Regions from separate parts of the Rheinheimera sp. WS51 genome, predicted to be linked through region 3. Evidence: predicted binding sites of a transcription regulator. Region 3 holds the regulator's gene; each other region holds the start of a gene.
The links. The regulator FliA, encoded in region 3, starts transcription of late flagellar genes. The targets are predictions, from matches to a motif close to GCTAAAGTTNNNNNNNNNNCNGCCGATA.
Positions count from the first base shown of each region.

Region 1: the regulator FliA is predicted to act here: its motif matches at 6,362-6,389, upstream of ACRCA4_RS01635 (DUF5610 domain-containing protein).
Region 2: the regulator FliA is predicted to act here: its motif matches at 5,478-5,505, upstream of ACRCA4_RS06880 (chemotaxis protein CheV).

Region 1 covers NZ_JBOTRC010000001.1:332,684-343,417, reverse strand. Annotated here, with positions in the region: partial or broken gene ACRCA4_RS01690 (PAS domain-containing protein) at 199-960, shown strand; gene ACRCA4_RS01685 (methyl-accepting chemotaxis protein) at 967-1,494, shown strand; gene ACRCA4_RS01680 (porin family protein) at 1,907-2,482, opposite strand; gene ACRCA4_RS01675 (hypothetical protein) at 2,735-2,956, opposite strand; gene ACRCA4_RS01670 (Rrf2 family transcriptional regulator) at 3,060-3,500, shown strand; gene ACRCA4_RS01665 (hypothetical protein) at 3,653-4,324, shown strand; gene ACRCA4_RS01660 (DUF1294 domain-containing protein) at 4,398-4,763, opposite strand; gene ACRCA4_RS01655 (GNAT family N-acetyltransferase) at 4,817-5,299, opposite strand; gene ACRCA4_RS01650 (hypothetical protein) at 5,314-5,652, opposite strand; gene ACRCA4_RS01645 (DUF1428 domain-containing protein) at 5,707-6,060, opposite strand; gene ACRCA4_RS01640 (YqaE/Pmp3 family membrane protein) at 6,092-6,250, opposite strand; gene ACRCA4_RS01635 (DUF5610 domain-containing protein) at 6,434-7,027, shown strand; gene ACRCA4_RS01630 (TonB-dependent receptor family protein) at 7,024-9,138, opposite strand; gene ACRCA4_RS01625 (PQQ-dependent sugar dehydrogenase) at 9,139-10,272, opposite strand; gene ACRCA4_RS01620 (PEP-CTERM sorting domain-containing protein) at 10,456-10,734, opposite strand, start outside.
Region 2 covers NZ_JBOTRC010000004.1:7,624-18,357, forward strand. Annotated here, with positions in the region: gene flgF (flagellar basal-body rod protein FlgF) at 1-337, opposite strand, end outside; gene flgE (flagellar hook protein FlgE) at 589-1,911, opposite strand; gene ACRCA4_RS06860 (flagellar hook assembly protein FlgD) at 1,948-2,691, opposite strand; gene flgC (flagellar basal body rod protein FlgC) at 2,703-3,125, opposite strand; gene flgB (flagellar basal body rod protein FlgB) at 3,128-3,529, opposite strand; gene ACRCA4_RS06875 (CheR family methyltransferase) at 3,616-4,449, opposite strand; gene ACRCA4_RS06880 (chemotaxis protein CheV) at 4,459-5,388, opposite strand; gene flgA (flagellar basal body P-ring formation chaperone FlgA) at 5,535-6,245, shown strand; gene flgM (flagellar biosynthesis anti-sigma factor FlgM) at 6,325-6,642, shown strand; gene flgN (flagellar export chaperone FlgN) at 6,642-7,070, shown strand; gene ACRCA4_RS06900 (LPP20 family lipoprotein) at 7,137-7,622, opposite strand; gene ACRCA4_RS06905 (flagellar assembly protein T N-terminal domain-containing protein) at 7,838-8,980, shown strand; tRNA gene ACRCA4_RS06910 (tRNA-Arg) at 9,023-9,099, shown strand; gene ACRCA4_RS06915 (PH domain-containing protein) at 9,148-9,516, opposite strand; gene ACRCA4_RS06920 (FlgO family outer membrane protein) at 9,624-10,235, opposite strand; gene ACRCA4_RS06925 (FlgO family outer membrane protein) at 10,232-10,734, opposite strand, start outside.
Region 3 covers NZ_JBOTRC010000009.1:74,747-85,480, reverse strand. Annotated here, with positions in the region: gene flhA (flagellar biosynthesis protein FlhA) at 1-1,905, shown strand, start outside; gene flhF (flagellar biosynthesis protein FlhF) at 1,915-3,309, shown strand; gene ACRCA4_RS11255 (MinD/ParA family protein) at 3,302-4,180, shown strand; gene ACRCA4_RS11250 (RNA polymerase sigma factor FliA) at 4,177-4,896, shown strand; gene cheY (chemotaxis response regulator CheY) at 4,950-5,321, shown strand; gene ACRCA4_RS11240 (protein phosphatase CheZ) at 5,347-6,093, shown strand; gene ACRCA4_RS11235 (chemotaxis protein CheW) at 6,109-8,664, shown strand; gene ACRCA4_RS11230 (protein-glutamate methylesterase/protein-glutamine glutaminase) at 8,671-9,852, shown strand; gene ACRCA4_RS11225 (flagellar motor protein) at 9,845-10,588, shown strand; gene ACRCA4_RS11220 (flagellar motor protein MotB) at 10,592-10,734, shown strand, end outside.

The DNA.
Region 1 (10,734 bases), on a different contig from region 3:
TCCAGAGAGAATTTAGTGTGCTTCTCTAAAACGTCAGGCAGTGTTTTAGAGAATGCCTCAGTTATTAAACAGCATTAAATGCCAAATCGTTGATTAAATAGACAAATATCTGATAAATTTGGTAATTGTCGAAAATTCATCTCGAATTCATTCTATTCTGGTATAATTTGTTACATTTTCAATCGTACAGAGACTGCGATGTTCAACAAAAAAATCAAACAGGAAAACGAAAGGCTGAGTACAGCTTTGTCAGAGGCTACCTCGGTGATTGCCGCAATCAGAGGCAGTGTTGCGTTTATACAATTCTCCCCTGATGGTCATATTCAGGATGCAAACGATTTATTTCTGCACACTGTTGGGTATTCACTATCGGAAATTGTTGGCAAGCATCATTCAATTTTTTGTGATCCCAAATATTCCGCAAGCTATGAGTACAAGAACTTTTGGTCTGAGCTTGCCTCAGGCAGAGCGAAGCATGGCTCATTCAACAGAAAAACAAAGCTTGGAAAATCTATTTGGTTAGAGGCGACTTATTTTCCCGTTCATAGTGGCACAGGGAAAGTATCAAGCGTGATCAAAATTGCCTCAGACGTAACTGAGCAGACATTAAAGTTAACGGACCAAAACGCGATATATCACGCCCTAGATAAAGCTATGGCTATTATTGAATTCACTCATGGTGGTGAGATCGTTAATGCAAATAAAAACTTCCTTCAAGCTATGGGATATCAACTGTCGGAGATCGTAGGCAGACACCATAAGATGTTTTGTGATGACAGTTTTTATAGAGAAAATCCAGAGTTCTGGAAAGACCTGGCTGTGGGTAAACTCAGCTCTGGTAAGTTTAAGCGATATGATGCCAGAGGTAATGATATATGGTTAGAGGCGAGTTATAACCCTGTAAAAGATAATGACGGCAAAGTCATCAAAGTTATCAAATTTGCGACTGCAATTACAGATCGTGTTATGCAGGCAATGAGGGCAAAACAAGCTGCCCAGGTTGCTCACGAAACAGCGCTTCAAACCTTTAATATCGCTGAACAAGGGAAGAGTCATATTGAATCCTCTTTAAATTTAGCAAGCGAGATATCCGAAACAGTTTTAACTACTAATCAAGTTATTCAACGATTAAGTGACCAAGCAAAAGAAATCTCTAGTATGGTCAATATCATTCGTAGCGTAGCAGAGCAGACCAACTTGCTTGCTCTAAATGCAGCTATCGAAGCAGCTCGTGCTGGCGAGGCTGGACGTGGATTTGCTGTTGTCGCAGATGAAGTCCGATCGCTGGCTTCAAGAACAAGCTCAGCGACTGATGAGATATCAAGTGTTGTTGCAAGAAATCTGGAAGTAACTAGTCAGGTTATGCAAGCCATTAATTCTATCGATGGGCTCAGTGGTCAAAATGGTGAGAAAATTGCTCTCCTTTCCAGCATAATTTTGGATATAGAAAAAGGCGCAAAAGAGGTTGTACAGTCTGTGTCTGCGATCCATTGAGGAAGTAAAGTGTAGTGCCACACTGAAATTGGCCCCCTGATTAGAGGATACGCTCTGGGTTCACGAAAAATCGAATGTCCGCAAATAAGGCAAAGCAGAGATTCGTTTTTCACGAGCGGCCTGATCTGAATAGCTGCTTTTCGCTCAAAGCTTACGCTCAATTAATTGGATGATTGCTGCAACTGGTGGTTACATGAAAGTGCATCGGGTGGTAAGCAGCCAGTGATCATGGTGGTAAATTGGGGTGAAGTTTTACAATAAAGCGAAAAGACAATTACACTAATACGATAATAAACAAGCTATGCACTTTGTAATTACACTTAATTAAAATTTGACTATTAAAACGAAACAGGCCACTTAATTATCAAGTAGCCTGTTATGCGTTAAACAAGATGGTTAAGACAAAAGTAGATTAAAATATATATTTAACGCCTAAGCTTGCTTGATCAAATTTAGTATCAAAACTATCAATTTCAGCAAGAATACCAATCTCATCACGATCAAACTTAACGTCAACACGAGTATACTCTAGTAATAATTGCCAACTCTCTGATATAGCAAATGTCATACCGGCACCATAGAAAAAATCAGAGCCATCGGCATCAGAGCTTTCATCAGTTGCATTAATATCTGCATTCCACCATAAATTACCACCTTGAGCATATAAGGTAAAACGCTCACCTAATGGAATACCGGCTTTAATAGCTAATGTATATCCGTCTAAATCAGTATTAAAAACACTATTGCCGTAATTACCAAAATCAATATAACCGGCCTCTAAAGCAAACGTTTGATGAAATTGGGCGCCGATAAATAATTTAGTTGCATTATCTTCTTTATCAAAATCTTCGTCACCGTCTGCTTTTAATAAACCGTAACTCGCACCTACATAAGGCCCCATATTATCTACAAAATTATTTGCAGCGGCAAAACCAGAAGTTGTCAATAAAGATGCTGTAGCCAAAATAGCTAAGTATGACTTTTTCATTATAAACTCCGAAATATAAATTAGTGATTAATAAACTTTCGCTTAAAGTGTCACTAGGTTAATACAAAGCCTGTGCCACATTTCAGTGAAGAATATTAATCAGATATTTCAGATAGTTAAGGATAAGGTAATTGTATAAATCAAAATTTAACAGTAAATCAGTATGTAAAACCGTCTTACTAAAATGAAAATATTACATAGCAAATACTTTTAAAAACAAACAGTTACACGTGTTAATAACTGAACCCTACATTAACGCAGTGCCATACCTAACTGACTTTGCGCAATTAAACGCAGAACATAAGATAATTTAAATAAAGCAGCAAAAACAATTTGCAACATATGCATAACCGCTACAATACGTAGTGGTAGTGTTTGATCTTGGAACCATGCTAGATAGGCTGCAGCACAAAATAACAACAAGGTGATTATCATAGCGCTATTAGCAGTAAAGAGTAATTTTTTCGCGTTCATAATGCACATTCCTAATGTATATTTATAATACGCATTATTAATGTATATTAATTAAAATTCAAGCAATATTTAGTCTATTTTTTAGCCTATAATAGAGACGATTATGCAATTAAAAAAATATACCGACTATGGACTGCGGGTTTTAATGTACCTAGCATGCCAACCAGAACAAGCCACAACCAATGTTCGCATTATTTGTGAAGTATTTAATTTGTCGGCTAATCATGTAAATAAGGTTGTGCACCATTTGGCTAAATTAGAGCTAATCGATACTAAAAGAGGTAAAAATGGCGGCTTTACTTTAGCTAAACCCTTAACCGATATTCGATTAGACTATGTCATTCGCCAACTAGAAGGTGACGAAGAATGGATAGATTGCCGCTCACCTCATTGTATTGCCCTACCGGCTTGCAAGTTAAATGGCATAGTAGAACAAGGTAAGGCTCTATTTTATCAACATCTTAGCCAGCATACAGTGGCAGACTTAGTTAGCGATAATAAATCTCAGCTGCAAGCTATTTTTATTCAAGAGTTAGCGCAGTAGGTTTAAATTTTTTCGTTATTTTGACTACTTTTTAGTTAATTTAGTGTTTGTCAAGATAGCGCCGAAATTAAATCCCCTTATATTCAACAATTTAGTTTTTGGCAAAGCTTTTGCAATATCTACAAATAAAGCACTCTTTTCTGGACTGAAATATGAAACTGACAACAAAAATTGCAACTCTAAGCTTGTTACTCTCTTCTACAGTAATGCTGAATGTTAATGCTGAAAACTTAGGAAATTTAGACAAAGTCTCTGGCAGTGCCGACATTCAAAGTCATCAACAATACGCCGATATCTCATTAGTGAATGGCAGTATTAATATGGCGACACAAAGCCAAGCGAAAGAAATTTCTACTGTTAATGGCAGCATTAGGTTGGCAGATCAAGTGCGACTACACAGCGCCAGCACTGTAAATGGTAAAATAGTTGCAGGTTCAGGACTACTAGTCGCCACTGATTTAGCGGTGGTAAATGGTAAAATAGATCTGGGCAAGCAAGCTCAAGTTAAGGGTAATATAAGCACAGTTAATGGCGGTATTAATGTAATAGACAGCACAGTAGGCGGCGATATTACTACTTTAAACGGTGATATCAGCTTAAAAGGTCATAGCGTTATACATGGGAATATTATCTATTCTAAAACCAAAACTAGCTGGTCTAATTGGTCATGGTGGCCCTGGAGCAAGCAAAACAGTGAAAAAGATATCCCTACCTTATCAATAGACGAAACAGTAGTAATTAATGGTAATATTATTCTTAACCAGGCAGTTAACCTAAATATTACCAGCCCAGTATTGCGAGCTAAAGTGATTGATAAAACTTAATCTATTCCTCAAGTTAACTTAGATTGAATTAAGCAGCATAAAGCGCTAGTGATTAAAAATAACCTAGTGCTTTTCAGCTTGTACTAAAGCGAACTAACCAAACTAAAACAGCAATATTTAGCAGCGTCATGGCCCAAAACACTAGCAAAAATGTTGTTTTCTTTGTTTTATGTCGTAACTGATGTTGGGCAAGCAAGGCGCCTGGCCAGCCGCCAATTAAGGCTAGAATTTGTAGCGTTGACTCTGGTGTACGCCATGCTTGTTGACTTGCTTTGCGTTTATCCCAAGCATAAATTATAAAGGTAATTAGGCTTAATACGGCATAACTAAGCAGCCAATACCAACTTAGCGTTAATAACCAAGTAACTAGCAGCATAACCATAAAAAATAGTGTTACCACCCAAAACGGCCAATGCGATTTTACTTTAGCTTGCATCATTTATTCCTTTTAATATAAGCCTTTAAAACAATATTTATTGTAAATGCCATATCTTATAAGGTTTTAAGCATCCAAACATCACAACCATTATGAATAGTGCCCGCTAAGGGATGGCTTAAATGCTTAAAGCCAAACTTTTCATATAAATTAATAGCAGATTCCATTGTAGCTAAAGTATCTAAATAGCATTGCTTGTAACCTTTACTTTTGGCATAGCTAAGACAGTGTTCAGTAAGTTGCTTGCCAATACCTAAACCGCGGCTAGTTGGCAGTATAAATAATTTACGTAATTCACATGTATCACTACTGCCATTAAAAGCCGCAATACCACTGCCTCCTACTACAGAGTCATTCACTAGCACAACAAAATAACGGCTGGCTTCTTTGTCACTATAATGTTGGCTCATTGCAGCAACTTCTGGATCCGACGGGCCAAAGCCCTCACCTATAGCACCAAACTCAGCTCCCACTTGCTTAATGATTTTGCTTATTACTGCATCATAATCAGGTGTAATTTCTTTAATTATAAGGTTCAATAGTGCTTTCCTAATTAAGACGAAACAGCTTTACAACCGAGCCGAAATGAGTCGGCGATGGCTAACAACCAAAGAATAGCCAATAGATAAGTACAATAAGTTAGCGCAGGCTTTGTTGCCATGGCATCGAATACCGCCTGCGATATAGCAGAAATATCTAACGGGATCGTCCCCTCGATAACCTGTTTTGTAATAAGCTTAGTTTGAGTAAGCAGCTCACTAACAAGCAAGTATAACGGCACGGTGAATACAGTGGCCCACATAAAACCTTGGCGTTTTTTTTCAAGAAAAATATGGCCTAACCCAGGGTAAATGACAGCAGAAATCACTGCAGCTTTTACAGGTTTTTTCATAGCTAATTTAAAGTATCTACCTCTTGATAAGGCATTTAACCCTAATTAATAAAATTATGCTTCACTTATTATGTCAAAGCCGCCATATATTAAACGCTTACCATCAAATGGCATTGGATTATTATCTGGGTGCATTCTAGGATCGGCCATAATTGCTTGCCAACCCGCATCGCGTACAGTCTTTGATGGCCAAACAACAGAAGAAAATACGACAGTTTCATCTTTGTTGCACTTTACTGCTAGTGGAAATGACGTCATTTCCCCTTCAGGCACATCGTCACCCCAAGCTTCAGTTATTTTTAGGGCCCCGTGCTCTTTAAATACAATGGCCGATAACTTTGCGTGTTGAATATATTGCTCTTTATTAGCAGTTGGAACCGCAGCAACAAAACCATCAATGTAAGACATCTCTTTCTCCTTTATTGATATTAAACAAGCTCTACTTAGTCACTACCCAGATTGCATGCACCATGCCAGGGAAGAAAAATATTAAACATAAAATAATATTAATAAGCAGATCTTTACCAACACCAGACTTTAACAAAACAGCAATCGGGGGTAAGAAAATGGCCAGTAAAATTAAAATAAGTTTATTCATAATAAATTCCTTAGATTTAAATACCTAGTTCACAGCAAATGTAATAAGGCTTATTACAGCTTAGAATATTTATATGAGTTATAACAGGCGATAAAACAGACTTACAAATAAATTAAAGTTTTGCTACTACTGGTCGATACCCTGACTAGTGTAATACCAATATTAGCTTATCAGGAGTAAGTCATGGCTATCACAACAGGAAATCACTCGTCTATTACTGGCACAACAAAAGCTAACAGCAATTCAGTTAAGCAACATGACAGCCAAACAATTAAAAACCAAGCGGCTGAAATGAAGCAAGCCAACAACATTGCTATTTTACGTGCTAATGAAAAAGTGTCTTTAAGCAGCAATAACGACTCATTAAGCTTGTTATACAAAACAGCATTAGAAGGTATTAACGCTGAGCTTGAACCAATAATGGGCACTAACGCGGCACAAAAAATATATGATTCTGGTATTGATACTTCGCCAGAAGCCACGGCTGAACGCATCGTTAGCTTTGCTACTGCCTTTTACGGTAAATACAAAGAGCAAAATCCGGGTAAATCAGAAGAAGAAAATCTAGAGAGCTTTTTAAAGGTTATAGGTGGCGGCATTGAAAAAGGCTTTGCTGATGCCAAAAATATTCTTAAAGGCTTGCAAGTTTATGAAGGTGAAGTAGAAAGCGGCGTAGATAAAACCTATGGCTTAGTCATGGATGGTTTAGCAAGTTTCAGAGAAAAAATGTTAGAGCAAATCGCTAAGTCTGAGCAAGAAGACAGTAGCTTAGGCTAAAAATAACGCTCTACACTAAAGCCTAAACTAAGTTGACGGCCAGCTGCGGGTTCAAAAGAGCGGCCGTTTGCCTGATTTACCACTACCGAGCCGACATAGTCTTTATCCAATATATTATCTAACCGCAGCCATTGCTTAAAGTGCCAATTAGCGCTGACTTGCTTAGCATCTAAGCTGGCATGCCACAGTATATAAGATGGCGCAAACTGCTCATTGTTATCGTTAGTTGCCACCCGAGAACGATATTGCGCCACTATAGCCGCGCGTAAGCTATCATCATGCCAAGGCTGGTAATTGGCTTGAATAAATACATTTTTGCTTGCCACACCCGGTATGCGATTGCCGTTTAGCGAGTCACTTTGCAGCTTATCTTTATAGTTTGCTGTCATTATAGTGGCCGCAGCCCGTAACTGAATTGCTGGATGCAGTTGGTAACGCCAGCTTAACTCAACGCCTTGTCGTTCAGTTTGCGCTGCATTACGATAAGTAGCGCGGCCATCAATAGATTGATCAACAACAATCTCGTTATCGCTGTCTACTCGAAATAGGCTTAATTGCGCTTGGCCATTGGCATCAGCGCTCAGCCATTTAATGCCTGCTTCGTATTGCATAATTTTTGCCGGGCCAAGATCAGAGTTTAAACCTGTACCTTGGTTGCGATAAGCCAGCTCAGTTAATGTTGGAGTTTCAAAGCCATGACCTACAGCAGTAAATAGCGCCCATTGCTTAGTTAACTGATAATTTAAACCGCTGGTCCAAGCGGTTTCGCTGTAGCGCGTTTGGCCACTATCATCGGGATTAATCCCAGCGACAATATAACGATCCTTAACGTCAAACACTAAATTAGATAACCTAAAACCGGCTAACCAACTTAATTTATCAGTGACTGCTAGTGTGCTTAAAGTATACAAATCATTTTTGGCTACACGGCTAGTTTCATCACGGCGTAGCTCACCAGCTGTACCAAAATTATTAATAAAACCTTGCCGTGTATCTTTTTGTCGCTCAATATCAGTGCCTAAACTAAGCTGCCAGCGGCCAGTAAAAACCTGCGGTCGCCAATTGAATTGACCATGCACACCATAAAAGTTTCTGGCTAAGTCAATCACAGCCCCAGAAGAAGTGATATCATCAGCACGAAATGGTAAGTATTGCTCTATTTCACGTAAGCCGTGCCATGTTGCAACTTGCCAGTCGTAATGCGCTAACTGCTGTTGAATAGTGAGTGATTGCTGGCGGTGGCGAATAGACTTTCTAGTGTTAAATCTAGCGGCTCCACTAAAAGTTTGGCTACTATTTTCAGCCCATTGCATGGCCGTTAATGAACCAGGATCTTGCAATAAAGGCGCATGGTTATCATCTACTCGGGCTAGTAACTCGATATTATTGGCCAGCTGATAAGTGCCACGCAGTGCATATTGATCACGCTCTGCACTGGCCTGCTCACGATCACCATCTGTTCTAAAACGCGCATAATGACCACTAACACTAAATGTATCTTGCACCATAGCGGCATCTAAACTGCTGCGCTGACGAGCATTCGCACCTATGGCATGGCTTAGCGCCAAATAGCTGTTGGCAGCAGGTTGGCTCTGTAAATTAATAATGCCACCGGCAGCATTGCCATAAACTGCCGCTATGGGCCCGCGTAATACTTCAACTTTGCTGGGGTGATTTATAAAGATACTAGAAACTTGTGTTTGGCCATCCGGCATAGATAAAGGCACACCGTCTAAGCGCATTACCACACCACGTACGCCAAAAGCCGCTCTGGCGCCAAAGCCGCGTAAAATTATGCGTGTATCTTGCGCAAAATTATAGCGGCTATCTACTTGCAAGCCAGCAATACCAGCTAAAATTTCCGCCATATCGCTGCGCATACCCGGTAACTGCTCAGTCACGTTAATCTTGTCGATAGAAGCTGGACTGGCAAGCCAAGGTTGTTCAGTACGAGTGGCAGTGACAATAATACGCTCTATATACTCTGTTTCAGCTTGATTAGCAGCATGAATATCAAGTTTAGTTTGGCTAGCTGTATCAGCTACTGCAGAGCCAGCGGCAATAAAAAGGCTCGCTAAAAGGGCGAGCCTAAATGTCGTTTTACTTTGCACTTACTTCACCGCTGACAAGCGTAAAATAGCGCCTTTAGGCTCATCTGTAAGTAAATAAACACTGCCATCTGGAGCAACTTTCACTTCACGAATACGCCGTTTAAGATTAAGTGTTTCTTGATGAATAATATGGCTGCCATTCACTTCTAATCGCGCTAATTGTTGGCCTCTTAGGCCAGTTGCTAGCAAGTTACCCTGCCACTGGACAAACTGATTACCTTGGTAAAAAGCTGCGCCAGATACGGCAATAGACGGCGTCCAATGCCAAATAGGTTGCTCCATACCGTCCTTTTTAAAGCCTATACCTACCTCACCGCCGCCGTATTGTTCGCCATGGGTAATAATGGGCCAGCCATAATTTAATCCAGCCTGAGGAATATTCACTTCATCGCCGCCCTGTGGGCCATGTTCAACTGCCCAAAGTTGGCCAGTTTCAGGTTGAATAGCCATACCTTGAATATTACGATGACCATAAGACCAAATTTCTGGCAAAGCACCTGCTTGATTCACAAAAGGGTTAGACTTAGGCACAGTGCCATCGGGGTGAATACGAACTAATTTGCCAGTATGGTTAGCCAAACTTTGTACATCATCTTGGCGATGGCCATGATCGCCTAAGCCAATAAACAAAAACTCACCATCGGCAGAAAATGCTAGTCGACCGCCATAATGACGACCGCCCATAACTTTTGGCTGTTGGCTAAAAATAACAGTTACATCATGCAGCTTATTGTTTTCAAGTCGCGCTCTGGCCACAGCAGTACTTGTAATATCACTGCCGGTACTTTCTGGCTCAGCATAAGCAAAATAGACTAATTTATCTTGACTAAAATTTGGGCTTAATACTATGTCAAATAAACCACCTTGACCGCGAACTTTAATTTCTGGCAAGCCGCCAATTGGCTCTCCCACAGTGCCATCGGCGGCTATTAATCGTAAATTACCCGCCCGCTCGCTAACTAGCATTTGGCCATCATCTAAAAACGCCAAGCCCCAAGGGTGATTAAGACCAGTGGCAACAGTATCTACTTTAACATCTGCCCAGCGGGTTTTAAGAATATCGGAGTCAGCATGGCTAGTTAAACTTGTCAGGCTAAGACTTAGTAGCAAAAAAGTCATCCTTAGTGATTTCATGTTTTCTCCATCAGCTTTTAAAACACAATCTGTTGTAATGAATTAAGCATAAACCAGTTAACTGTAAAAGGAAGAGTAAAATTAAGCAGAGATTTATATCAGGTAGATTAGTTTAAAAACTGTAACTATTAAAAACCCCAAGCACTTGTTACTGCACTTGGGGTTAACACTAACGTAAATAGCTTAGCCTTTACGAAAAACACGACTAAATAAGCCCATTAACCCTAAGCCAAATAGCGCGAGTGTGGCAGGAGCTGGCACGCCTTCTGCGATAGGAGCTGCTTGGTCTATATAAAACATATCCATACCAAAGCAAAATGCATCATGAACATGGCCAGGTTGGCCGTGAACTGTACTGGCCGAAGTGAACCTAACAGTATCTACCGCATCAAAATTAGCACTTAAGAAAATTTGCGGATCGGTCTGTAACGGGCTACCTACATTATTAATGCCAACAAAACC
Region 2 (10,734 bases), on a different contig from region 3:
ACATGCCATTAGCACTAATTTGTAGGTTACCTGAGCGGGTATAAGCTTCATTGCCATCGGCTGCTAATACGCTAAACCAGCCGTCGCCTTGTATCGCCACGTCTAAGTCTCTATCGGTCGTCATAATAGCGCCAGCGTCAAAGTTTTGGCTGGGGTTTTCAGTCATAGCAAATACACGAGTGGGTAAACCGGCACCAAAAGCTTGCATTGAGCGAGCTTGCTCAAAATCCGCTTTAAAACCAACGGTGCTTGCGTTAGCAAGGTTATTAGCCCGCACGGCAATACCATTCATGTTCTCTTTGGCACCGCTCATGGCGATATATAACAGTTTATCCATTGTTTACTCCAACTTGAGCATTACTTACTTAGCAATAACAAAGCAAAAACAGTGCCAGAAACTAAAATCAATTTAAAAAGAGAATTAACAGCGGCATTAATAAGAAGGATAAACAGGAACGAAATAAACTGATGACAAATGTAAAAACATAAATAGGCAATATAAATCTGACTTAAAAGCTAGCAAGTACAACCTAAATTAAACGCAAAAAAAAACACCGCCAAAAGGCGGTGCTGTAATTTAAGTATAACTTAGCGAATTTGTAACACAGTTTGTTGTAAGGTGCTGTTAACCTCAAGCGCACGAGAGTTTGCTTGGAAGTTACGCTGAGCACTAATTAAGTCAACTAACTCTGTCGTTAAGTTAACGTTAGATTGCTCTAATGCAGACGAGTTAATTGAGCCTAAAGTACCGGTATTCGCTTGGCCACCTATTGGCTCACCAGAAGTAATACTTTGCTTCCAAGAAGTATTTCCTACTTGCTTTAAGCCTTGTACATTAGCAAATCGTACTAAGGTTACTTGTGACAAGTAAGAGGTATCACCGTTACTATAACTGGCTAAAACTCGACCAAAAGAGTCAATATCAACACCGGTTAAATTCCCTACTGTCGTACCATCTTGACTTAAATTCTGCACATCAAAGTTAGAAGCATACTGAGTAGGCAGTTTAACGCCAGATGCATCCCTAAAGTTAACAACTACGTCAGCAGAAAACTGGGCACCATTAGTTAAGTAACCATTAGCAGGATCGTTTAATCGAGCCATATCAATTGGAATAGTTGGATTAGGTACTCCCGTTAATAAATTACCGTTTGAATCGAACTGCAATGTATCACCATCAAACTCTTCACCTGGCGCGGTTTTATCATCCCAGACCAGTTTTGTTTCCCACTCTGATGGCGCACCTGGAACCGGAGGACTTGCAGGTGCTACTTTTCTAAAATAAGTTGTCGCTGTGTGGGCTTCACCTAAACTGTCGTATACCGTCACAGAAGTCGAATGGTTATAGGTCGCCCGATCAGTTGGATCAAATGTCGTGCCCGATGTTGGCACTGCTCTTGAATCTAAATTCATGCTTAAGAATATATTCGACGTGGCGCGAGGTGCACCTGCCGATGTTGGGATTGATATCGGTTGAGTCGTGCTTAAACTTACTGACTGGTTCTCGCCGGTTACCGCATCAACCGAATAGCCCTGCAAGAAGTTGCCGTTGTTATCAACAATAAAGTTGTCTTTATTTAACTTAAATGCACCTGAGCGGGTGTAGGTTAAGTCTTGTGAAGAACGATCTGGCGTTAAAGCAAAGAAGCCTTCACCTGTTATCGCTAAATCTAGCGAGTTATTGGTAAACTGCAACGAGCCTTGGCTAAATTGCTGGGCAACAGTTGAGGTTGATACACCATCACCCACTTTGGTTCTACCTGAAGCAAAAATGGAAGTGGCGTAGACATCAGCAAATTCAGCGCGTGATTCTTTAAAACCAGTGGTATTAACGTTAGCAATATTATTTGCTGTGGTGTCTAAATTTTTTTGTGCGGCAGCTAAGCCGCTTAGTGCGATATTAAAACTCATATTCTACCTCTACTTGCTTATAAGCATTCTGTATTATTAACCGTAAGATACTTCTAAAACGTCACTTAATTTCACCGCGCCTAAACCCAGCAGGTTTAGCATAATGCTGCCATTAGCGCCGCCATTCATACTCACGCTACCAACAGGGGTATAAACATTTACCGGCAAGCTACCATTTGAGCCATCGGCATAAGCAACATCGACTTTTATTTTATAAACGCCCGCTTTAACTCGGTCGGCAACGTCATCATCACCTTCGGCTTCTACATCAGAGCCGGTGCCATTATGGGTACCATCCCAGATAAACTCATTTTTACCAACTTTAGGGTTGTCTACACTAAAGCTTTGAATAACTTCGCCTTTATCATTTTCAATACTAATCTTCATCGTATTTGCCGGTTTATCTAAGCTAATATTTCCTCGCGATAAGCTATCACCTGTAAATACAATTTCATCGGATTGAGTAAGCACACTTCGCCCCACTAATGACGAGGCTTGCAACGCCTGGTTTGATGTCATACTTTCGGCAAAGCCTGCAAAACTAGCATTTAATGAGCTAATACCATCTGCCATGGTAAAGTTTGTCATCTGCGCTATCATTTGATCATTTTCAACAGGTTTAGTTGGATCTTGATAAGCTAACTGCTGGGTTAGTAATGCAAAAAAATCTGATTGGTTTAAGGCACCATTGTTTTTATCAGCGACCTTATTTTTTTCACCCCAATACATTCCATCTAATGCACTGTTGTTAACGTTGGAGTTATTAACGTTGCTAGTCATAACCTTATCCTTTAGCCTTGGCCTAGTCTTAACGTGCGCATAACCATTTGCTTAGCAGCATCGGCAGTTTGCACGTTGGTATCATAAGAGCGCGAGGCCGAGATCATATTAGCCATCTCTTCCATAATATTGACGTTAGGTTTATAAATGTAACCATTCTCGTCTGCTAATGGATGATTTGGCGAATATTCAACATTAAGAGGGGCGTCTGACTCAACAATACCCAACACCTTAACGCCAACCCCATCGTCACCCTGCATTTGTTTAGCTGCTGATAACTCTGCAGCAAACACCGGGTGTCTGGCACGGTAAGTTTGATCAACACTGCTACTCACACTGTTAGCATTAGCAATATTACTGGCCGTTGTGTTCATACGAACAGATTGGGCCGCCATACCGCTACCTGCGATATCAAAAATTTTATACATACTCATGCTTACTGCCCTCCACCCGTAATGGCTTTTTTCAGGCCATTAATTCTTGCTGTTAAAAAGGATAAGCTGGCTTGATATTCCATACTATTTTGCATAAATGCATTACGCTCATGATGGATATCCACAGTATTACCGTCACCAGTATCAGGTTGATCAGGGTTGCGAAATAACGTATCGGCGCCTAATTGACTTGAAATTGCAAAATGCTTTTCATGGGTACGGCCAACAGAGCCTGATTGATGAGCTTTAGCCAGTTTCATAGCTTGGTTAAAGTCGATATCACGCGCTTTATAACCTGGGGTATCAGCGTTTGCGATATTTTCAGATAGCACTTGAGCTCTGCGATCGCGGATCATTAACGCTTCAGGATGCATGCCAAATGCTTTTTCAAAACTGATCGCCATTTTTTTGCCACCTCTGAATTACTATTGGTACCTTTAGTAATCTAGAAGCAACTTATGGGCCAGAAATGAAATACAGGTAAGAAAAGTTATATTTTTTTGCGGTATATAATGCCAGGGTTACAACGGATCATGTCAAAGTCATTATTGATAGTCGATAATGACTCTGAAGCCCCTAGTATTAAAAACCCTTTAGAATTAAGAGATTGAGCGAACTTAGTTAAAATTTTAGCTTTAACATCATTAGAAAAGTATATCAGTACATTGCGACAATAAATAACGTCAAACTTACCGAGTAAGCTATAGCTATCAAGTAAATTTAAGTGCCGAAAGCTGACACTTTGTTTTACTTCCGGTTTTAATTGCATCATTCCTTTGCCGCTATCGGCAAAAAAACGGCTGCGACGCTCTGGCGATAAACCTCGCGCTAACGCTAAGCTATCATATTCGCCTCGTTGACAATGTTGCAACATGGTTTTAGAAATATCAGTACCTAAGATACTCACATTTAAGTTAGCTGACGCAGAGCGCAGCTGTTTATATTCAAGCACTGACATGGCTATTGAATAGGGTTCTTGGCCACTAGAACTTGCCGCTGACCATATTTTTATATTACGTTGCTGCTTTTCTAGTTCAGGAAGAATGTGTTTTTTTAATAATTCAAAAGGATAGGTATCACGAAACCACAAGGTTTCGTTCGTTGTCATCGCATCAATAACTTCGGCTCGTAATTGTCTTTCTAACGGGTTTAAAGTTTTTTGCACCAGCTCAGATAAAGAGTCAACCGAAAAACGTTGCATCAAAGGCGCCAGCCGACTTTTCACTAAATATTGTTTATTTTCTCCCAATACAATGCCACATTGCAGCTCAAGAAAGTCACGAAACTGCTTGTATTCAATGTCATATAACTCTTTATTTAGCACACAGTTCCCTTACGCTTTAAGTAGCCACTTTTGTACGGATTCAGCTAATTCATTGGGATTAAACTTAGCAATAAAGTCATTAGCCCCAACTTTTTGCACCATTTGCTGATTAAACACACCACTTAATGATGTATGTAATATGACGTGTAATTGTTTTAATTTAGGATCAGACTTAATTTCTGCTGTTAAGGTATAGCCGTCCATTTCTGGCATTTCTATATCAGAGACTAACAAACCGACTTTCTCGGTGATACATTGCTGGCACTGTTGAGCCGTTTGTTGTAAAAAATTAAGTGCTTCGCGGCCATTATTAACAACGTGCATTTGCACACCTAAGCTTTCAAGTGCTCGCTTCACTTGGTTGCGGGCAACCGCAGAGTCATCAGCAATTAAAATAATGCGCTCACCTAAATCAGCAGCAATACGCTGAGTATCCATTTGTGAAGTTACTGTAGTAGCTGAAGGTGATATTTCTTCTAGAATTTTTTCAACATCTAGAATTTCGATTAATTCATTATCAATTTCAGTAATTGCAGTTAAATAACTTTGTTTGCCACTAGTACCTTTGGGGGGCGGTAATATTTTTTCCCAATTAATATTAATAATCCGTTCAACACCATGAACTAAAAAGCCTTGCACAGAGCGATTATATTCAGCAATAACAATAAAACTTTTGCTAACATCAGTTATGGCTTTACCGCCAATTGCTAAACTAAGGTCAATAACAGAAATTGCTTGTCCGCGAATATAAGCAATACCTCTTACGTATTTATTACGTCTTGGTACAGCCGTTAATGCTGGGCAGGGTAAAACCTCTCGTACTTTAAACACGTTAATGCCATAACGCTGCCTACCCGCTAAATTAAATAGCAGTAACTCAAGTCTATTCTGACCAACTAATTGCGTTCGCTGATTAACGGAGTCTAAAACACCTGCCATTTACTACCTCTAACTGATATCGTTAATATAAATCGACTTATATCTGAGCTTCGGCGTGATTATTGCTTTGCTGTTATAACGAATACTTATATCGCCTGATTTTTGACAATCTTTAGCACTAACTTATAAAGCATAGCTGAATATATATGAAAAAGTACGACAAATTTCTACCACGACTAGGCCAATTATACTTCATTATGATTATGATGTTACTACCTAATTATGTTGTAGCGAACGAATATTCACCCGCCAAGCTAACTGCGGCTGCAGAAGCGTGGTTAAATGAAGAGTTATCTCAGCTTAGTAATAATGAGTTTATTCCTAAATTAAGCCCTTTAGATGAGCGTATTGGTAACAAAACTTGCACAGCACCACTGGACTTCAGTTTGTCGCAACCGATTAGTCAACGACAAAATACCATTTTAATCCAATGCCTCACAGATGATAATTGGAAGTTATATTTGTCTGTTCGTATTGACCAAGTTGTTCAAGCTGTCATTTTAAAACAAAATATTGCTTCAGGAACACAAATTACTGCCGATATGTTGGCACTAGAAACAAGAGAACGACGTTTTGTCAGAGGCAGCTTAATCACAGAGCCGAGTCAAATAGTTGGCGCTAAAACTAAACGTACCTTGAGTATGGGCCAAATGCTGACATTGCAAGATGTTTGTCTTGTGTGTAAAGACGATGTTGTTACAATATCAATTAGCAATAAAGGCTTAAATGTGTCGGCCACCGGTATTGCCCAACAAGATGGCAGTTTAGGTGATTCAATAGAGATAATTAACCGCCAATCTAAACGTACTATTCGTGCAGAAGTTACAGGCGTAAATAGTGTAAGCATTAAATTTTAATTATTTTTTACTAAAGTTTTCTTAAGTAAAGCCGTTAAGCTGTACATAGGGATCTGTACTTAGGTAATGAGGTTATATCATGGCTATCAATATCAACAACTTACAAAATAATGCACAAGTTAAAACTGACAAAGTTGAGCAACAAACTCAACGTCAGCAAGCAAGTGTGCAACAAAATTCGGCTCAAGCGCCGAATCAAAAACAAGATTCAGTGTCTTTAACACCACAAGCTCAGCAGTTAACTAAACTAACTGAAAAAGCGAATAACAGCAGCGGCATTGATCAAGAGAAAGTGGATAAAATTAAGCAAGCGATCAGTGAAGGTAAATATAAAATTAATGTTGAGCAGCTAGCTAAAAGCATCGTAGAGTTTGAAAACGAGTTATTCAGCCACTAATGAATACAGATAAAGCCTCTACCCTACTAGAACAACAACAACAGCATCTAAATGAGTTGTTGCTGCTATTACGGCAAGAACTTGCCGCTCTATCTGAGCGTGATATTGCAAGCCTTGAGCGTATTACGCTAGAAAAGAATCAATTACTTGCTTCTATTACCGAGACCGATAATGCAGTGGCACAGCTTCCTGAGCTTGCTAGTCTTAAAGCTGCTGATTGGTTTAGCGCAGAAGTAACTAAAATTGATGGGTTATTAGCTAATTGCAAACAGCAAAACAACGTTAATCAACAAGTATTAGAGCAAAGCCAACTCACTTTAGAACGTTTCAAAAATACCCTTTTATCTCAACAAGGCAAGTCAGGCTTAACTTATACCAATAAAGGCAAACCATCTATAGACAATATCGGCAAAGGTATTAAAGCCTAAGCACGTAAATTATGTAGTTTGTCATTACTCAGCTCGTACACTACTTAGCAACTACGTTTCTAAAAACTAATAATAGCGAATACGCTTACCCTTCTGCTTTGGTCCTACTTTGTTATATAGCTGATAAATTTGTTCAAAATCTAATTCCAGCTCTGTGATATACACATCATTAATCGCATAGCTTTTTACCACCTTAGCCCCTTTAATTAGTCCTGTAACTGATGAAGCGATTCCGCTTTGGCTTTTAAAAGTATTGGTAACTTCGTTTTTAGCGTCAAGTTTTTGTCCGTGCACTATTTCGGCCAGTTCACGATATGCATCAAGCTTAGAGGCTGTAATTGCCTGCAACATTCTTTGCTGCTCAGTTTGCCCCTTCTGTAAACTGATAGGGGCATAACCAACGGCCTGTAAAACAGGAAACTGTTTAGGCACAATGGCGACATTTTTCACTTCAGTACTTGTTTTCGTTGCACAAGCTGTAACAACGCTAAAAAGACTTATTGCAACAACAAGCTTAATACTCAGTGAGAAAATTATTTTATTTATTATCATGTTACTATTTCCAAAATAATCATTTACAGCATCGTTAAGCTAGCGATAAGTTAGCTTTACTCTTGACTCTAAGGTATAGACTATTAACTGCTTATGCTATCGACTGTTTAGATTAACGATAGCCTTAATAGTTTTAATAAAGCAATAACTAAGCCAAAGATAAGGCATGCTTATTGCTTTACTTATACTAGTGAACATTAGTGGCTAGGATTTTTATGAAACATAATGCAATTTTATCAAGCTTAGTATTAGCTTTCTTTGCCAGCTCAAGTTCTGCAGCCTGGTATGAAGCCACAGGTGAAGCGAGAATTAAGCATGACAATTTAGCACAAGCCAGACATTATGCAGTTAATGACGCTTTAAGCCGCGCCGCTTTATTTGCCGGTGCTGAAATAAAAAGCTCGCAACAGGTACTTAATGGCGTGTTAGAGCATGATTTAATTGAAATTAGTAGCCAACATCAAGTCAGTGAGTTGCAGCTGATGTCAGAAAAGCAACAAGGCAATCGCTTAACGGTTGTGATTAGGGCTAATATTCAGCCACAAAAAGTCTCTGCTTGTACCACTGAACAATATATAAAACCATTGTTACTTAGTCGTATGCAGCTAAGTGCTCGAGAAGATGCAATATATGGCCAGTTATTTTCATTAGATAAAGATGCCACTACACAGTTAAATTACCATCTGCAAGCAAAAGCTCCGGCCGCTACCACCAGTGTATTAGACTATAGTACTGGCTTATCTGATCTTAGCTACCCCTATACTGACCAGTTATTTCGCCAAGGTGGCCAATATATCGTAACAGCAACGATTAAAGATCTCTCTTTAGGCGAAGAAACTCACCGTTTTTGGCAAACAGCAACTAAACAACGCTTTTTTGCACTTAATGTCGTGCTTTATGATTTATTTGAACAAAGCATTGTATTTCAACAAGAATATAGAACAGACTCTACGTGGCCATATAAAGATAAAAATACACCTGCTGCTCACAGTGCCGCTTTTTGGCAGTTACCTTATGGACAAAAAATTGATCAACTTTTAGAGATTGTGGCAGAAGATATACAGCAAGAATTACAGTGTAAGCCGGTTTTAACCAATATTACCCAAGTTACTAATAATCAAGTCTGGTTTAATATTGGTAAAAAGCATGGCTTAGAGGTTGGCGACAAATTACAGCTAATTCAAGTGAAGCGCGATCCTGGCCAACCTGAACTTAAACGCTTGCATCTTAGCGATATTACCTTAGTTGTACGCCAAGTTAGCCAACAGCAAGCTATGGCAGAGCCCGCAACCGCAGCCTTAATCCAGCATATACAAGCCGCAGATATTGTGAGTATTCATAGAAAAGAAGAAGACTAAGGGTACTTATTTTTTAATTTTTTATATAGAATATCAACTTAAGTCCCAGTAGCTCAGATGGATAGAGCGCGCCCCTCCTAAGGGCGAGGCCACAGGTTCGACTCCTGTCTGGGACGCCATCAGCCTAGTTAATTAAATATTTTATCTATAAAATACAATAACCTAAGTTAAAGCATGCTGTTGGCTATCGTTTTTGCGATATCAACCATTGAGGTTTTGCCGGTAAATTCAAACCTAACTTTACCAATAGCAGAAAAGTATATTTCTAGTTCAGAATCTAAATCGAAGGTGCCTGAGGTTTCAACGGAATAAGCCACAATATTTTTATAAGGCAAGCTAGTGAAGTCTTTCTTACTGCCGGTAATACCTTGTACGTTAACGGCAATAATTCTTTTATTGGTAAAAACCACGCCATCACGCATTGTTTTAAATGAGTCGATAACCTGCTCATCAGCTATTAGTAAATCTTGTACTTTTTCTGCATAATCAGCATTTTGCTTTAATTTAAAAAAACCTTTGTTATTAAAATCTATCATTCGTTTCCCTTATCAACGATTAAACGACACTGCAAAGCAGCTTAGCTTAAGTCTGACCTAGACTAAGCATTTAATGAAATTGCAGTAAACACAGCTGGAACTTTAAGCTAACCTTGGGTTAGCTGTAAAGGCGCTTGATCATTGTGTTTTAGAATAGCGTTAACAACCACAGCGGGAATAAAGGTTCGACCAACCGACATGACCTGCTTGTTATCAATACGCACTAAACGCGCATTAATCAGCATGCCTTGCTGATGCTGAGTCATAGTGCCTGTTACAACATAGCGTATGGGTAATTCATTATTTAGCTCTTGAAAGTTACGGCTTAATACAAAGTCGCCCTGCTCTGTTACCCTTATAAAGTCGGTCGCTTTATAGTCTAACACTGGCACACCAAAGGTATGTAAATCATGCATCATCGCCTCGCTTAAGTGATGACTTAAAACACTGCCCTGCTCTAAGCCTGAGTCGACAAAACTAAAATTTGTTACAGCAACCATGGCCGTTTTATCTACGGCCTGCCAATGAGATACTAATTGATACACTAGTGCCTGAGAGTATGTATTGGCTGTCAATAATTTGCTATCTACATTGTCTTGCCATGTCGATTCAGTTTGCTTTTCATCAACCGCTTGTTGGTCTGCGCTCAAAAAGCTCGGCATTGAGCAAGCCGATAAAAATAATATAGATAACGGAAGTAAAAGTGGTTTTAGCATCATCTTGCTGCTCCTGTTGAATCAGTACGGTACAGCTTATCACCTACTTGAATAACTCGCTGTTGCTGCCAGAACACCGCTGTTGGCACTAGCTGGCTGCTTGCTGCTAACACTTGTTTATTTTTCACTGCAATTAACCGCGCATTTAGCATAACGCCTTCAGCTAATAGGCTATAAGTTCCCACTAATAAGGTATCGGCTGCGCTGCTATTGGCTATAGCGGTTAATTGCCGTGATAAGGCTTGCTCATGATCTTCCTTTAAAGCTAATTGATCGCGTAAACGGTAATCATAAACTTCAAAACCCTGTTGCTTAATTTCGCTAAGCATTGTCTCACTAATTTGATTCGCCATCTGTTTTTCAAATTCATCAACCTGGGCTAATGAAAAGCTGGTTACCGGCACAAAAGAGCTTAGGGCTATTCGCGGCTTAATCGTACTCTGCTCTAACTTGCTATTGAGCTGATTGGTTAAATTAAGCGCTAACAGCTGACTATAATAAG
Region 3 (10,734 bases):
CCACTGGATTTTGGCGCTTTTCCTGCAATTTTGTTAGTTGCAACCATTATGCGCTTAGCTCTGAACGTAGCGAGTACTCGGGTGGTGCTACTTGAGGGGCATAATGGTGGCGATGCTGCGGGTAAAGTTATCGAGGCTTTTGGCTCGGTGGTTATTGGCGGTAACTATGCGGTCGGTATTGTTGTTTTCCTAATTCTTATCATTATCAACTTTGTGGTTGTCACCAAAGGTGCTGGCCGCATAGCTGAAGTCTCTGCACGTTTTACCTTAGACGCTATGCCGGGTAAGCAAATGGCCATTGATGCCGATTTAAACTCAGGCTTGATTACCCAAGAGCAAGCTCGCGATCGTCGTGATGAAGTGACTACAGAAGCTGATTTCTACGGTTCAATGGATGGTGCTAGTAAGTTTGTTAAAGGCGATGCGATAGCCGGTATTGTAATTTTAGTGATCAACTTGGTTGGTGGCTTATTTATTGGAATGATCCAGCACGGCTTATCTTTTGCCAATGCCATGGAAGTTTATACCTTATTAACAATAGGTGATGGCTTAGTGGCACAAATTCCATCGCTGTTATTATCTATAGGTACAGCGATTATTGTTACTCGGCAAAATAAATCTCAAGATATGGGGCAGCAAATGACGGCACAGTTGGGCAATACCCAAGTGCTATTTGTAGCTGCAGGCGTATTAACGCTGATGGGCGTTGTGCCAGGGATGCCGCATTTTTCATTTTTATCATTAGCGGGCATTGTTGGTGGTATGGGCTATGTAATGCATAAGCGTGGCAAGCAGGCTAGCGCTGAGCTGGTATCTAGAGATGCTGCTGCAGTAACCGCAGCAGAGCCTACAGTTAATAAAGAAATTGGTTGGGATGACGTACAGGGCGTTGATGTGATTGGCTTAGAAGTTGGCTATCGCTTAATACCTTTAGTTGATAAAAGCCAAGGCGGCGAGTTATTAAGCCGAATTAAAGGCGTACGTAAAAAGCTATCTCAAGAATTAGGCTTCTTAATTCCAGCGGTACATATTCGAGATAATTTAGATTTAGAGCCTAATAGTTATCGCATGACCTTAATGGGCGTAATTAGTGGTGAAAGCGAGCTACGGCATGATAATGAGTTGGCGATTAACCCAGGTCAAGTTTTTGGCACTGTAAAAGGAATAGAAACCAAAGATCCTGCTTTTGGCTTAGATGCTGTATGGATTGCCAAAGAGCAACGTGAGCATGCACAAACTTTAGGCTATACCGTTGTTGATGCAGCTACTGTTGTTGCAACCCACTTAAGTCAAATTTTAACTAACCATGCCGCTAGCTTATTAGGCCATGAAGAAGTGCAAAACTTACTTGATATGCTAGCTAAGCATTCACCTAAGTTAGTTGAAGGCTTAGTGCCTGATACTTTACCGTTAACTGTAGTCGTAAAAGTGCTACAAAACCTATTGCAAGAAGGCGTACCTATTCGCGATATGCGCACTATAGTACAAACCTTAGTTGAGTATGGGGCTAAGAGTCAGGATGTTGACGTACTGACTGCAGCTTGTCGAATCGCCTTGCGTCGTTTAATTGTCCAAGAGGTTGGTGGAAACCGCAGCGAAATTCCGGTTATTACTTTTGCGCCTGAACTTGAACAAATGCTACATCAGTCTATGCAGGCCGCCGGTAATGATGGTGCGGGCATCGAGCCTGGGCTAGCAGACCGTATTCAGCAGTCATTACAAGATGCTTATCAAAGCCAAGAATTAAGCGGAGATAGTGCTGTTTTATTAACGTCAGGAATTTTACGCACAGTTATGGCACGATTTGTGAAGTATACCATACCAGGACTTAGGGTATTGTCTTATCAAGAGATACCCGATGATAAACAAATTCGCATTGTAAGTGTGATTGGCCAGGCTTCTTAGGAGTAACTCATGAAAATAAAACGCTTTGTAGCAAAAGACATGCGTAGTGCTTTAACCGAGGTAAAAGAGTTCCTTGGGCCGGATGCGATTATACTTTCTAATAAAAAAGTGGCTGAAGGAGTAGAGATTGTTGCCGCTATTGATAATGAAGCCAAGCCAGAAAAAATGCAGCCTAAACCGGCACCGCAGCGTGTTGCGTCACGATTCCAGGCGACAGTAGCTGATGATGATGAGGCTGAACCTGCCGCTGATTCATTAAAAGCCTTATTAGCACGCCAAATGCAAAAACAGCAACATGAACAGGGTAATACTGCGGTGCCATCTCAAGCGGCCGCAGTACAGAATCGTCAGACCCAGCCTGAGCGTGCTCCTGCTTTTGACCGTCAAAATACTGGCAATACACAGGCCGTACCAAATTTACAATTATCTGAGCTTAGCAAATTGCAGCAACAGCAAGCTGACTTTATGCAAAAGCAAATGGACTCGATGCGTAATGAAATGCTGTCGATGCGTCAATTATTGCAGCACCAAGTATCAGGACTGATGTGGCAAGATTTAGCTCGTCGAGAGCCTTTACGTGCTTTGGTGATAGAAAATTTGCAACAGCTTGGTTTATCTGAGGCAATGGCCGATCAGCTCGCTTGTTTTATGTCAGAAGATATGAATTCAAATGATGCTTGGGATGCGTCGTTAGAACTACTAGCAGGACAAATTAGTACTACTAATGATGATATTTTACGCCGTGGTGGTGTAGTGGCTTTAGTTGGACCTACAGGCGTAGGGAAAACGACTACAGTTGCTAAGTTAGCTGCTGAGTTCGCGCGTCGACATGGAGCTGATCAAGTCGCATTAATTACCACAGACTGTTATCGCATTGGCGCTTATGAACAATTAGCAACTTTTGGTCGTATTATTGGCTGCCCCGTTAAGTTAGCAAAAGATAGCGAAGAATTAACCTTGTTAATTAATCAGTTACAGCAACGTAAATTAGTTTTAATTGATACTGCTGGGATGAGCCAACGAGATATTCATTTAACTGAGAAACTTGCTACACTAGTGAATAATAGCCATGTCAAAATAAAAAATTATCTGGTATTGTCTGCTACAGCACAGGCTAGAGTTATGCAAGAAAGCGTAACTCATTTTAAGCGTATTCCATTGTCAGGTTGTATTTTTACAAAACTAGACGAATGTTTAAGCTTAGGAGAAGTGATTAACGTGGCTATTCAAAATGCATTAGCAGTAAGTTATCTGACTCATGGCCAGCGTGTACCTGAAGATATTGCTGTTGCAGATGCTAAAGCCTTAGTACAACAAGCTGAAACATTGCGATTAGCACAAAGCAGTACGGTTCATCAATGGCATACAGATGAGATGAGTCGAGTGGAAACAACCTATGCATAATCATGACTATTTAGATGATCAAGCTACTGGCCTTAGAAAAATGAATAAGCAGATGGTAAAAGTTATTTCAATTAGTGGTGGTAAAGGCGGCGTTGGTAAAACCAATGTTTCGCTTAACTTGGCCATGGCGTTATCGCAATTAGGCAAAAGTGTTATGGTGCTTGACGCTGATTTAGGTTTAGCTAACTGTGATGTAATGTTGGGTCTTCGAGTAGACAAAAATTTATCACATGTATTGTCAGGTGAAGTATCTTTAGACGATATAATTATTGACGGGCCTTTTGGTATCAAAATTATACCGGCTTCGTCTGGCTCACAAAGCATGACAGAGCTGGCTCCGGCAGAACATGCTGGACTTATTCGTGCTTTTAGTGAAATGCAAACCAGTGTTGATGTCTTATTAGTTGATACTGCCGCTGGTATTTCAGATATGGTACTTAGTTTTTCCCGCGCATCGCAAGATGTGCTTGTTGTTGTCTGTGATGAGCCATCATCAATCACTGATGCTTACGCATTAATGAAAATACTAAGCCGAGATCATGGTGTTGATAAGTTTAAAATTGTTGCCAATATGGTGCGAAGCATAAAAGAGGGGCAAGAGCTTTTTGCTAAGTTAACACGAGTAACTGACCGCTTTTTAAATGTAAATCTCGAATTAGTTGCAACTATACCCTATGATGAAAATGTCCGCAAAGCGGCACGTAAGCAAAAAGCCTTTATTGAGGCATTTCCAAAAACACCAGCAAGCATGGCAATTAAGAGTTTAGCGTTAAAAGCCGGTAAGTGGCCATTACCTAATATGGCATCAGGGCATTTAGAGTTTTTTTTAGAGCAATTAATTGACTCTCATCCGGAACGAGGCTTAGTGTGAATAGTAAACTAGCAGCTTATGGCGGTGTTGATCGCATGCAGCAATTGATAGATCAGCACACGACTTTAGTTAAGCGTATTGCCTATCATTTGTTAGCGCGATTACCGGCAAGCGTGCTGGTAGATGACTTGATTCAATCTGGTATGATAGGTTTAATTGAAGCAGCAAAGAATTTTGATGGTAGTAAAGGCGCAAGTTTTGAAACCTTTGCAGGTATTCGCATTAGAGGTGCAATGTTAGATGAAATGCGCCGAGGCGATTGGACGCCGCGCTCAGTACATCGTAATGCGCGTTTAATTGCCGATACTGTAGCCGAACTAGAAGCTGCCTATGGCCGTGATGTAAAAGATTATGAAGTGGCGGAAAAACTGAATATATCCTTAGATGAGTATCATCATATACTTAGTGATATTAGCAGTGGTAGAATTATTGGTATTGAAGATCTTGGTGTTTCTGAAGATGTAATCGTAAGCAGTGATGATGCTGGTAGCGATGATTTATTTGATATCCAAGCTAATAATGCATTTCAACAAGACTTAGTGTCTACTATAAGCAATTTACCTGAACGTGAAGCACTAGTATTATCTTTATATTATAATGAAGAGCTAAATTTAAAAGAGATTGGTGCTGTGCTAAACGTAAGCGAATCACGTGTTAGTCAGATACATAGTCAGGCACTTGTTAGATTAAAAGCCAGAATGCAGAATTGGGTCTAACCTTATACTGAGTTAGCTGTAATATCTCGTTGGAGGAGATTTTGGATAAAAACATGAAAATTCTTGTAGTTGATGACTTTTCAACTATGAGACGAATAATAAAAAACCTATTACGTGATCTCGGCTTTACCAATGTTTCGGAAGCTGATGATGGCAGTACCGCCTTACCTATGCTTCAAGGTGCAGACTTTGATTTTGTGGTAACGGATTGGAATATGCCTGGAATGCAAGGTATCGATTTGCTTCGCGCTATACGCGCGGACGAAAAACTAAAGCATATACCTGTATTAATGGTTACAGCAGAAGCTAAAAAAGAGCAAATTATTGCAGCTGCGCAGGCTGGGGTGAATGGCTATATTGTGAAGCCTTTTACTGCTGCAACATTACAAGAAAAATTGGCAAAAGTCTTTGAGCGTTTAGGCTAATCGTCACTGACAGGAGAGTCTTAGTATGACGATGAAAACTGAACCGATAATTACATTAGAACAAGCTCGGCAACTGGTTGAGTTTATGGAGTCAGAGCAAGTTGATGCAGCTAATGAGCTAGTTCAAACACTAGTTGTACCTAGTGCATCTGAACTATTTGAAGAAGTTGGTAAGTTAACTCGGCAGCTACACGACTCTTTAGAGAATTTTCATGTTGATCCTTCTTTAAATAACCTACTTGAAGAAGATATTCCTGACGCTAAAAAACGATTAGCCCATGTAATTGGCATGACGGAACAGGCAGCTAACCGTACTATGGATGCGGTAGAGTCCTGTTTGCCTATAGCTGATAACATTTCTCAACAGCTCAATATTATTCAACCGCAATGGCAGCGTTTAATGCAAAGGCAGCTGCAGTTAGGTGAGTTTAAAAGTTTATGCCACAATTTGGATGGCTTTTTAGTACAAGCTAATAATGATTCTAAAACATTAAATGGTTTATTAACTGATGTATTAATGGCACAAGACTACCAAGATCTTACAGGGCAAATTCTTAGCCGAGTAATTGAGTTGGTTCGTGAGGTTGAAGAAAGTTTGCTCGGGCTGTTAACTGCTTTTAATCATTCAAATACATCAGGCTCAACAGTAAAAAGTAAACCAAAAGCAATAACACGAGATGCCGAAGGTCCTATCTTAGATGCCGCAGAGCGAGAAGACGTGGTAACAGATCAGGGTGATGTTGATGACTTACTGTCAAGTTTAGGCTTTTAATAGAGGTATTCATGCATGAGCTTTGATATGGATGAAGATATTTTACAGGACTTCCTTGTCGAAGCAGGTGAGATTCTTGAATTATTGCAAGAACAATTAGTTGAGTTAGAAAATAACCCTGACGACGCAAATCTATTAAATGCTATATTTCGCGGCTTTCATACCGTTAAAGGTGGCGCTGGTTTTTTAGCATTAACTGAACTAGTTGACGCCTGCCATGGTGCTGAAAATGTTTTTGATATTCTAAGAACAGGCAAGCGACAAGTCACCGCTGAATTAATGGATGTTATTTTACAAGCTTTAGACAGCATTAATGCCATGTTTGTTGCTGTAATACATCGCCAACCATTAACCCCAGCACCCGCTGAGTTACTTCAAGCTTTACACTTTTACAGTGAACCTGCCTCTGAAAACGAAGTTGCTCCTGGTGCTGTTGCAGATGAAGAACTTGTGGCTGATGTTACTGACGCTCAAGACGAGATTGTAGAGCAGACTGCCGAGGAGCAAACAGAAACTCATACTGCTGATGGCCAGGGCATTGATGAAATGACCGAAGATGAGTTTGAGAAAATTTTAGATGAATTACATGGCAAGTCTCCAGGTTTAGCTAATAATGCGGCAGATGCCAGCAGTCAAACTAATGCTAACAATGCTAACAATGCTAACAATGCTAGCAATGACATTACTGATAACGAGTTTGAAGCTATTTTAGATCAGCTTCATGGCAAAGGTACCTTTATTCCTGATGCCATTAAAGAGCAAACCGCTCAGCCTAAAGCGACTGATTCGAGCAGTAGTGATTCAGATGAAATAGATGATGATGAATTTGAGGCTTTACTTGATCAGCTACATGGCAAAGGAAAGGCACCCACAACTGCGTCTGTTAGTTCAGCTAAACAAGAAAAGGCAGAACCACAAAGTATTTCTACTGACTCAGATGAAATAGATGAGGATGAATTTGAAGCTCTACTCGATCAACTTCATGGCAAGGGGAAAGCACCTCAGACGATAGAGAATAAAGTTAACCCAGCGTCTTCTAGCACGGCTAAAGCTAGCAGTGACAGTGATTCAGATGAAATAGATGAAGAGGATTTTGAGGCTTTACTTGATAAATTACACGGTAAAGGAAAAGCGCCTACTTCAAAAGAAAGTTCAGTAGAAACTAAAGTAGCAACAACAGCTGCTGAAGTTAAACCTACAGCAAAAGCGCCTGTGGGCTCAACTGCTAAAGCTACTGATAGCAAAGCTGTTGATAACAAAGCAAGCACAGCTACTACACCCGCTAAAACTTCGCCGGTTGTTAGCCCAGCTCCAGTTGTTGCTGCAACACCAGATAAAGCAGTGGCTATGCAGCAAGTTCAAACTGATACAACGGTTAGGGTTGATACTAAGCGGTTAGATCAGATTATGAATATGGTTGGTGAGTTAGTTCTGGTTAGAAATCGCTTGTTAAGCCTTTCAGGTAGTGCTGAAAATGAAGCGATGAGTAAAGCCATTGCTAATTTAGATGTTGTCACTGCCGATATACAGGGCGCGGTGATGAAAACCCGCATGCAGCCTATTAAAAAGGTATTTGGTCGCTTCCCTAGAGTTGTTCGTGACATGGCTCGGTCTTTGAAAAAAGATATTGAGTTAGTGTTAGAAGGTGAAGAAACCGATTTAGATAAAAACTTAGTGGAGGCTTTAGCTGATCCGCTAGTGCATTTAGTACGTAACTCTGTAGATCACGGCATTGAAATGCCAGACGTTAGACAAAAAGCGGGCAAAAAGCGTGTTGGTACTGTGAGGTTAGCAGCAGAGCAAGCAGGTGATCATATCTTACTAACCATCCAAGATGATGGTGCTGGGATGGATCCTGAAAAGTTAAAAAGTATTGCGATTAAACGTGGTATTTTAGATATTGATGCTGCTGCTAGAATGTCTGATACCGAAGCCTTTAATTTAATATTTGCCCCTGGCTTTTCAACCAAAGAGCAGATTTCTGACATCTCTGGTCGTGGTGTAGGCATGGATGTGGTTAAAACTAAAATTAACCAACTTAATGGCTCTGTACAGATCCAGTCTAAGCTAGGTGAAGGCACACTATTAGAAATTAAAGTGCCATTAACCTTAGCTATTTTACCAACCTTGATGGTGCTTGTTGGTAAACAAACTTTTGCTTTGCCATTAGCGGGTGTGAGCGAGATTTTCCATTTAGATTTAAATAAATCAAATATGGTTGATGGCCAATTAACCATAGTGGTGCGTAATAAAGCCATTCCTTTATTTTATTTAGAGCATTGGTTGGTTAAAGGCTCAGAGAAAAAGCGTCGCCGTGAGCAAGGCCATGTTGTGATAGTACAAATAGGCACCCAACAAGTCGGTTTTGTTGTTGATGCTTTAATAGGTCAAGAAGAAGTGGTTATTAAACCTTTAGATCGGTTACTGCAAGGTACGCCAGGTATGGCCGGTGCGACAATAACATCTGACGGTGGTATTGCTTTGATACTTGATGTCCCAAGCTTATTAAAACATTACGCTAAAAAGTCAAAAATTAAATTAGAGCGTTTTAGTAACGGCCGAGGTGAATAGAGTAATATGGCGATAAGGGTCCTAGTAGTTGATGATTCAAGTTTTTTTCGCCGTCGACTGACTGAGATCTTGGCGAAAGACCCATTAATTGAAGTTATCGATACGGCAATTAATGGGCGAGATGCCATTGATAAAGCAAAGTCATTGCAACCCGATGTTATTACTATGGATGTAGAAATGCCGGTACTTGACGGTATTTCTGCGGTACGAGAAATAATGCAATGGCAACGGATCCCTATTCTCATGTTCTCATCGCTAACCCATGAAGGAGCTAAAGCAACTTTTGATGCCTTAGATGCCGGTGCGGTGGATTTTTTACCGAAAAAATTTGAAGATATTGCACGAGACAAGGAAGAAGCGAGTCAGGTATTACGAGATCGCGTTAAAGCAGTTGCGCGAAAAAGACCTTTAGGCCGCACCACTTTTAACTCACTTGCCCCTAAGAGTGACTCGCTTAGCGCATCATCTATTAACACAACGCCAGTAAGCCGCAGCACAGGCTCTGCAGCTTCAGCCGCTACGACAAAATCTGAACTATTCCAACGACCACAACTCACTCAGCGTGTATCGGCATCCAGCCGGATTAAAAAATTTCAGGCCAGTGGTAAAAAGCATAAACTTATTGCAATAGGAACATCAACCGGTGGGCCAGTTGCTTTGCAGCGTATTCTAACCGCTTTACCTGTAGACTTCCCTTTACCTATAGTGCTTATTCAACATATGCCTGCGGCATTTACGGGCACCTTTTCTCAACGGTTAAATAGCTTAGCTAAAATCACGGTTAAAGAGGCTGAAGATGGTGATGTTTTGCAGCCAGGTGTTGCCTATTTAGCACCAGGTGGCAAGCAAATGCTGATTGAAGGATTGCCTAATCAAGCCCGTTTAAGAATTCGTGAAGATAATTCTGCAAGGATTACCTTTAAACCTAGTGTTGATATTACTTTTGCAACAGCTGCTAGGGTGTTTTCTGGTGACGTTTTGGCTATAGTTTTAACAGGCATGGGAGCCGATGGCCGTGAGGGAGCAAGAATGTTAAAGCAGCAAGGGGCACAAATATGGGCCCAAGATGAATCGAGCAGTGTGGTCTATGGCATGCCTCAGGCGATAGCTCAAGCAGGACTAATGGATGTTGAGGTAAGTTTAAATGATGTGTCAGCTCATCTAATGGTGGAACTAAATCATGGATAAACTAGCGTTTGCCGGATTTGCCGTAGCCATTATTGCTGTAGCGGGCGGTTTTGTAATGGAAGGGGGTAGCCTAACAACTTTATTGCATTTACCTGCTTTTTTTATCGTTGTCGGAGGCACTATTGGGGCTGTGATGCTACAAACACCCTCTGCTCAATTTAAGCAGGGTTTTAAAATGTTGCCCTGGGTGTTTTGGGCTCAGCCTAATAAAGTAGCGCATACGGCACAGCGTATCGTTAACTGGGGCACAGCAGCTAGAGGCAGTGGCTTCTTAGCCTTAGAAGATGATGCACTTTCAGAGCAAGATGAGTTTTTGCATCGAGGTTTAAATATGCTGGTAGATGGCGTAGAGCCAAGCGTATTGCAGGATACGCTTGATGCAGAATTAAGTTTAGAGCATGAGCGTTTAATGCGTGGTGCGAGCATTTTTGATGCTATGGGAGGTTATAGCCCAACAATCGGTATTATTGGCGCAGTGCTAGGCTTGATCCAAGCGTTAGCGCATATTTCAGAGCCTCAACTATTAGGTATGGGCATAGCAACAGCCTTTGTGGCTACAATTTATGGCGTAGGTTTTGCTAATTTTTTCTTTTTACCTATAGGAAAAAAATTAAAAAACTTAGTTGAACAACGCTCACTATATAACGAGCTTATTATCGAAGGTTTAGTGTCTATAGCTCATGGTGAAAATCCGTATAATATTGAGCGTAAGCTGGCCGCTTACCAGTTGGATTAAGCTATGTATCGTCGGCGTAGAAGTTATCAGCATGAGTCTGATCAAAATTTAGATCGCTGGTTAGTTTCTTATGCCGACTTTATGACGTTATTATTTGCTTTGTTTGTTGTGTTATACGCAATGTCTATTATCAAAGAAGAGCAATA